Regions from separate parts of the Salinibacillus aidingensis genome, predicted to be linked through region 1. Evidence: a T-box and tRNA genes for the amino acid it is inferred to sense, from the RefSeq annotation. Region 1 holds a T-box; the other holds one or more tRNA genes.

The links. A T-box is a leader RNA that pairs with one kind of tRNA and senses whether it is charged. The one in region 1 lies ahead of ACZ5OK_RS12100 (valine--tRNA ligase), so its partner is inferred to be a tRNA-Val.
Region 2: it has a tRNA-Val gene. The T-box ahead of ACZ5OK_RS12100 (valine--tRNA ligase) is inferred to sense a tRNA for this amino acid. The anticodon was not compared.

The regions. Positions count from the first base shown of each region.
Region 1 covers NZ_AP043759.1:2,247,285-2,250,700, forward strand. The annotation lists gene ACZ5OK_RS12100 (valine--tRNA ligase) at 1-2,004, opposite strand, end outside; T-box leader at 2,170-2,401, opposite strand; gene ACZ5OK_RS12105 (hypothetical protein) at 2,527-2,715, shown strand; gene ACZ5OK_RS12110 (phosphotransferase) at 2,724-3,416, opposite strand, start outside.
Region 2 covers NZ_AP043759.1:961,022-964,437, reverse strand. The annotation lists gene ACZ5OK_RS05420 (sodium/proline symporter) at 1-947, shown strand, start outside; gene ACZ5OK_RS05415 (cupin domain-containing protein) at 1,153-1,335, opposite strand; gene ACZ5OK_RS05410 (hypothetical protein) at 1,620-1,760, shown strand; tRNA gene ACZ5OK_RS05405 (tRNA-Val) at 1,962-2,033, opposite strand; gene ACZ5OK_RS05400 (hypothetical protein) at 2,168-2,383, shown strand; gene ACZ5OK_RS05395 (Hsp20/alpha crystallin family protein) at 2,404-2,853, opposite strand; gene ACZ5OK_RS05390 (GNAT family N-acetyltransferase) at 2,942-3,416, opposite strand, start outside.

The DNA of each region.
Region 1 (3,416 bases):
AGTATGCTTTGCCTGTTCATCCTCTCCATATAAAGGTAGCTTGGCCATTTCAATATACCAGTCACAAAATTCATCCCAGATAAAGTTATACAAATGACGACCCGCTTCCCCAAAATCATATTTATCAATATGCCGGGTTACCTGCTCAATGGTTTCATTCAGACGGGTAAGAATCCATTGATCTGCAACCGATTTTTCTCCGGTTAAATCAACATCTTCATACTGCATATCATCCAGATTCATCAGCACAAAACGGGAAGCATTCCAGATTTTGTTCGCAAAATTCCAGGTAGCCTCAATTTTTTCCCAATGGAAGCGTAAATCCTGTCCGGGTGAAGAGCCGGTTGCTAAGAAATAACGCAGAGAGTCCGCACCATATTTTTCTACAACATCCATTGGATCCACACCATTACCCAAGGACTTACTCATTTTCCTTCCTTCCGCATCACGTACGAGTCCATGAATGAGGACATCTTTAAATGGTCTGCGGTTCATGAATTGCTTGGATTGGAAAATCATACGGGATACCCAGAAGAAAATAATGTCATATCCTGTTACAAGTGCATCCGTCGGAAAATAACGGTTCAGGTCTTTATTGTTTTCATCCGGCCAGCCTAAGGTTGAAAATGGCCATAAAGCTGAAGAGAACCATGTATCGAGAACATCTTCATCCTGCTCCCAGTTTTCTGCATCCTCGGGTGCTTCCTTTCCAACATAAACTTCTCCTGTTTTTTTATGATACCATGCAGGAATGCGGTGCCCCCACCAAAGCTGGCGTGAAATACACCAATCTCGAATATTTTCCATCCAATTTAAATAAGTTTTCTCAAAGCGGCCAGGAACAAAATTGACTTTGTCATCAGTCTCCTGTAAATCAATCGCACCTTTGGCCAGCGGCTCCATATGAACAAACCATTGAGTGGATAAATAAGGCTCAACAACCGCTCCGCTTCGCTCGGAATGCCCAACTGAATGTGTATGTTCTTCAATGTTAAACAATACCCCTTCTTCCTGAAGATCTTTTACCAGCTGTTTCCGGCATTCGAAGCGGTCCATCCCCTGATATTTCATGGCGTTTTCATTCATGGTACCATCTTCGTTCATTACGAGAATTCGCTCTAAATCATGACGGTTGCCGATTTCAAAATCATTTGGATCATGTGCAGGGGTGATTTTAACCGCACCAGAGCCGAATTCCATATCTACATAGTCATCTGCAACAATTTCGATTTCCCGCTCAGTAATTGGTAAAATAACCTTTTTCCCAATTAAATGCTTATATCTTTCATCTTCCGGATGGACAGCTACTGCCGTATCGCCCAGCATCGTCTCAGGTCGAGTGGTAGCAATTTCAATGTGGCCTGAACCATCCTTTAACGGATATTTCATATGATAGAAGGCACCCTGAACCTCCTTGTAGATAACCTCGATATCAGAAAGGGCTGTCTGAGTATCTGGGTCCCAGTTAATGATATATTGTCCGCGGTATATCAGCCCTTTTTCATATAAGGAAACAAATACTTCCCGAACAGCATTGGAAAGACCCTCATCAAGGGTAAAACGCTCCCGGGAATAATCCAGTCCTAAACCAAGCTTTTCCCATTGCTTTCGAATAAAGGAGGCATATTCTTCCTTCCAGTCCCATACCTGGTCAATAAACTTTTCCCGACCAAGATCGTACCGGTTTTTTCCTTCTTCCTTTAATTTTGCTTCAACCTTTGCCTGTGTGGCAATTCCGGCGTGGTCCATTCCCGGCAGCCATAAAACATCGTAGCCCTGCATACGCTTATAACGTGTAATAATATCCTGTAAAGTTGTGTCCCAGGCATGACCCAGGTGGAGCTTACCTGTAACGTTTGGCGGCGGGATAACCACAGTAAATGGATTTTTGCTCTCATCATCCTTTGCTTCAAAGAACTTCCCATTTACCCAGTAATCATACCGGCCTTTCTCCACCTCATTCGGATCGTACTTTGGCGGCATTGAAACCTCTTTCTTCTCCATTTCACTTCCTCCTTACTTTTTATCATCATGAACATAAAAGGGCATCCGTCAGTTTGGAAAGCCCGAATTTCCCCGGCAATAGAGAAAATCGATGCTTTTTCTTTTCCTTTAAGAGGGCAAGCTTATACTTTCTTAAAGGATAATAAAAAACCCTTTTCATCCTGTCAAAAGGACGAAAAGGGTTACTTTCGCGGTACCACCTTTATTTACAGCAGAGCATCATTGTCTGACTGTACACTTCATCAGAATAACGGTTCAACCGGCTTCTTCTACTCATGATTCAAAGAAGCTGCATCCAGGGCGACATTCCAAGGTAAGGATCCTGGAAAGCGTCTCAGCCTATCGCTTTCCTCTCTGAAGGTCTTATCCTTGTACTCCTCCCTATCCAAGCATTTCGAGTATTCATTTTATAGTATATATTTTAGCCATTCAAAACGTAAAAAGTCAAATGTCTTTTAACACTTTTTCCAATATCTATTCATATTATACGAACAAACGGTAAAAAAGTGAAGGAGGATCCATATGGCAAGGTTTTATCGTTACAAGCTTCCACCGTGGCTGAGACACATTATTTTTACAATTGAAAAATGTACATTACCGCTTATGATTTATCAAATTGTACGAACGCTTATCATTCCAACAACGCTCGATGTGTTATTAACCGGTGTATTTGTCGGGTTGTTCTTTGCCTTTTATTTAGAATGGATTTAAGTCAGATTTTAATCATCCGTAAGCATCAGATCATTTTTGATAAACTCCTGAATGTCCAGGACATGTTCAAAATAAAACTGATAGCGCTGGAAAACTTGAATCCATTCTACTTCTGTAAGATGATTTGGGGCTTTCACATATTGCTGAACGTCAAGCAGAAAATCTTTTACATTCAGCAGATGTATCGCTAACAAAGCCATATCGCTTTTCGTATAGCCTGCATCTTTAAAATAAACAGGTAAGCCTTCTTTGATAAGACTCAGTGGTGTATCATGCTCCTGACAAATCGTTGAAAAAAACATGGAAAGGTCTCTGGAAGGATGACCATAAAAGGCTTGTTCCCAATTTATGAACATCACACCGTTTGAAGTCAAAACAAAATGGGAAGGTGATAAATTCCCATGACATAAGCAATATTTCATCTCTTTTTCCTCTTCCATATGAGCCCGCCACTCATCATACCAGTATTCCAGAAGGTGAGACATTTGTCTGACCATACGATAGGAATGACAGATTAATAAAGCAGTGGGAGACATAAAATGCTGGGCCTCGAACAAATCAATCCAATTTTCAAACTGATAAAAGTTTTTCTTAATTTTTTCCTTTTGATTTTGGGACCACTCATTTAATTGCTGAATTTCAATTGGTTTTGTGACGGACGTTTTTCTATGAATATGGGCTAATTCCCCTAAAAAAGGATG
Region 2 (3,416 bases), 1.3 Mb from region 1:
TCATTGCCTATGCATGCATGGGGGGATTTATGTCCGTAGTATGGACGGATGCGGTTCAAAGTGCGTTAATGGTACTGGCATTTATCATTGTGCCTATCGCTGCTTTTATGGAAATCCAGCAAAGTGATTTATCCATCAGTCAATCCCTGGCCTCTATGGGAAATGGAGCTGACCAGTGGTTTGGCGGTCTTTCCGGCCTGGCACTCGGAGCCATGTTATTAACGAACTTCTCGTGGTTCTTCGGGTTTCTTGGAGGACAGCCTCAGCTCAGTTCACGTTTTATGGCGATTAAAAGTGAAAAAGAGTTAAAGACGGCAAAATGGGTGGCCTTTTTCTGGACCATTGTCGTCTATATTGGAGCATTTTTAGTAGGCATTCTGGGATCTGTCCTCTACAAACAGGACACGATTACAGATTCGGAAATGATTCTTCCTTATATGGTTTCTGAATTGCTGCCACCATGGATCGCAGGGATTATCTTTGCTGCAATCCTCGCTGCAATTATGTCGACTGCATCTTCTCAATTGCTGGTGGTTACAACGTCCATTAGTGAAGACATCATCCACAAAACATTTGGAATTAAAGCCAAAGAAAGCACCATTGTTAAAATATCAAGAATAACCGTTATTATTGGCGGAATCCTCGGAATCATTATTTCATTATTATCTGACTCATTTGTCGGGGGTGTGGTCGGCTTTGCCTGGGCAGGAATCGGTAATACATTTTCAGTCGTCGTTCTTTTGACATTCTTTTGGAAGAAAACTTCCGGAATTGGAGTCATTGCGACCATCATAACAGGCTTTTTCAGTGCAATTATCTGGACACTGTCCCCGCTGGAGGCTGTAGTGTCAGCCAGGGCAGGAACCTTCTTTGTCTGTCTGATTGTTGGAGTTGTATTCAGCTTAGTATTTCCAGATAAGAAGGCCGTTCAACAGGCTGCCAGCTAACTTAATTAATCATTCGAATCCTATTTTTATGAAGCAGCAAGGGCACAAAGTCATTTTCAGATTTCGTTGCCCTTGCTATTTATTATTTATCCCTCTTCTTCATTTCCTGAAAGTTTTTCCTGAAAGTTCTCGTATCTCACTTAACACCGGCAGCTCCGTCAGTTCCTCTTCCGTTACCCTTTTTTACTCAAATTTACATATAGACTTATAAAGGGTGTTGACTATTATTTTGAACGGAAAGCATTTCGTCTTCTTCAATATCCAGGATGTCATTTTCGTTTATTTCTGTTTCTGTGTCATCCGTGATGAAGAGTCCTGATCCGTTAAGCACATGTATAAATAAATTCATACCTGGATGCTTATGAGGCGGCAGCTCCTGTCCCGGCAAAAAGTTTTATACAAAAGCATTATGTCCGTTCTTTTTATAAACCATCTTTTTGGTAAACCGATTCTCTTTAAATTTTGTAAAATTGTCCAAGGACTTCTTTTCCATTTTTATAAAACCTTCTTAAATGATCCTCACTTTCCTGTCCCCTGCAAATTAAAATATCTTCCTGTAATTAAAGTTTGATTCCTGAATTGATCTTTATAAAATTTCCTGTCATCACAACCATAGCACAGCCTCTCCAAATATTCGTTGATATAAATCACATGGATTGGAGGGGAAGCTCTATGGGTCAGCAAAAGGACAATAATAAAACCAGCTTTTTCGATGTAGAACGCATGATTAATGAAGGTCTGGGTGGTGGAATGATAGACTCATTGAACAAGGAATTACAATTGGAAGCAGCAGAGGAAGGGGAAGCCAAATAAAGTGAAACTTCCATCAGTGAGGGTTTTCTCCATCCCCCACTGATGGTTAGTTGAACTTATCAGGAATTTACTGGGCGTTTATCCCCCTCTTAGTCTTGATTGGGTTACCCTCAAGACTTGAAGTGGGGGTATTACGGCCAGTTAATACGTGATAAAAACACCCTCATCCATAGCGTTTATGGATGAGGGTATCTTTCGCAGTGACTCCGAGTGGTTTCGAACCACCGACCCCTTGCCTGTCAAGCAAGTGCTCTCCCACTGAGCTACGGAGTCCTATGTAGTTATTTATATCGACAAAAATAAATATAACTTGTTTTTATATTATTGTCAATACGTTTGAAATCATTGGTTACCTGCATCTTACTCTACTCGGATTTGTAAGCCTGTTTATAGTCACTCTTTATTTTATGCTGAACCTGATTGAGGCTAACCGTTCAAAACGCTTGAGACTATGGATTTTCCTGGCAGGCTTCCTGCTGAATGAAGGACTTCTTTTTCTGCAAAGTCTGTTTGGATGGCTGGGATATGGAGTGCTCCCCCTATACAATGAAGGGTTCCTGACTGCAAGTGTGCTGTTATTAATTGGAATCTTGGGACTGTCCCCACATGCTTTAAAGCGTTAAAGGGTTGAGCATTTTTCTGCTCAACCTTCTATGTCTATATAGCCTGTATGCGGATTTCTTTTTGGAATCTTTATTTTAAGGTGCCCATCTTTAAAGGATGCGTACGTGTCTTCTTCTGAAATGGGAAATGGGAGAGCAATACTCCTTTCCATCCGCTGAAATGTTTGCTGCTGATGGATATAGGAGGTTTGATCATTTTTTTCTTCAAAAACACTTGAATCCTCTACGGCGATTTTTAACTGATGGCCATTTGGTCTGACATAAATCTGTTCTTTTTTATAACCGGATAAATCAGCCTCAATAACCACGTGGGTTTGATCCTCGTACATGTCAACCTGAAACGAATTCGGCTGAAGCAGGCTATCAAAATTTTTCATCGACTCCTGGAAAAACTGATCCATCTGCTGCATCAGATTTTCAAATGGTGAATCATTCAGACGCTTTGGGCGATATTTTCGATTTGAACCCATCCTCCACCACTCCCTTCCTTTTTTTACTACTAAACTATGCGGGAAGGATGGTGAGTTCATGGGCACATGGAAAAATAGGCACGAAGCATTATGTAATCTGTTTAACCTTAGACCACTCATATTCCAGCATACTCATTTCATAGATACTCCAGTAACGACCTCCATTTTGTACGACCTCTCTCCGTAAGCCTTCTTTTACAAAACCACACTTTTCATAGCAGGCAATGGCTGATTCATTGAAATCAAATACTCCCAGACTTACTCGATGTAGTTCAAGCTCATCAAAGGCAATTTTTAAAATTTCCCTGATCATCTGCTGGCCGATTCCTTTTCCCCGCATCTGCTTATCTCCTACGAGCACCTTGCTTACTCTGGCCGATTTTGTCTTTTTATTAATTTGCTTTAATGCAATATGTCCGACGACCTTCCCTGTTTCCTGCTCGATGACTTTATATGCCATTGTATCGGCATCCTTATGATTCGCATTTTTTATGTATTCTTCCAGCTGTCCTTCATCTAGCGGAAAATCAAAATGGGGACCCCCCCACTGCAGCATAAATGCC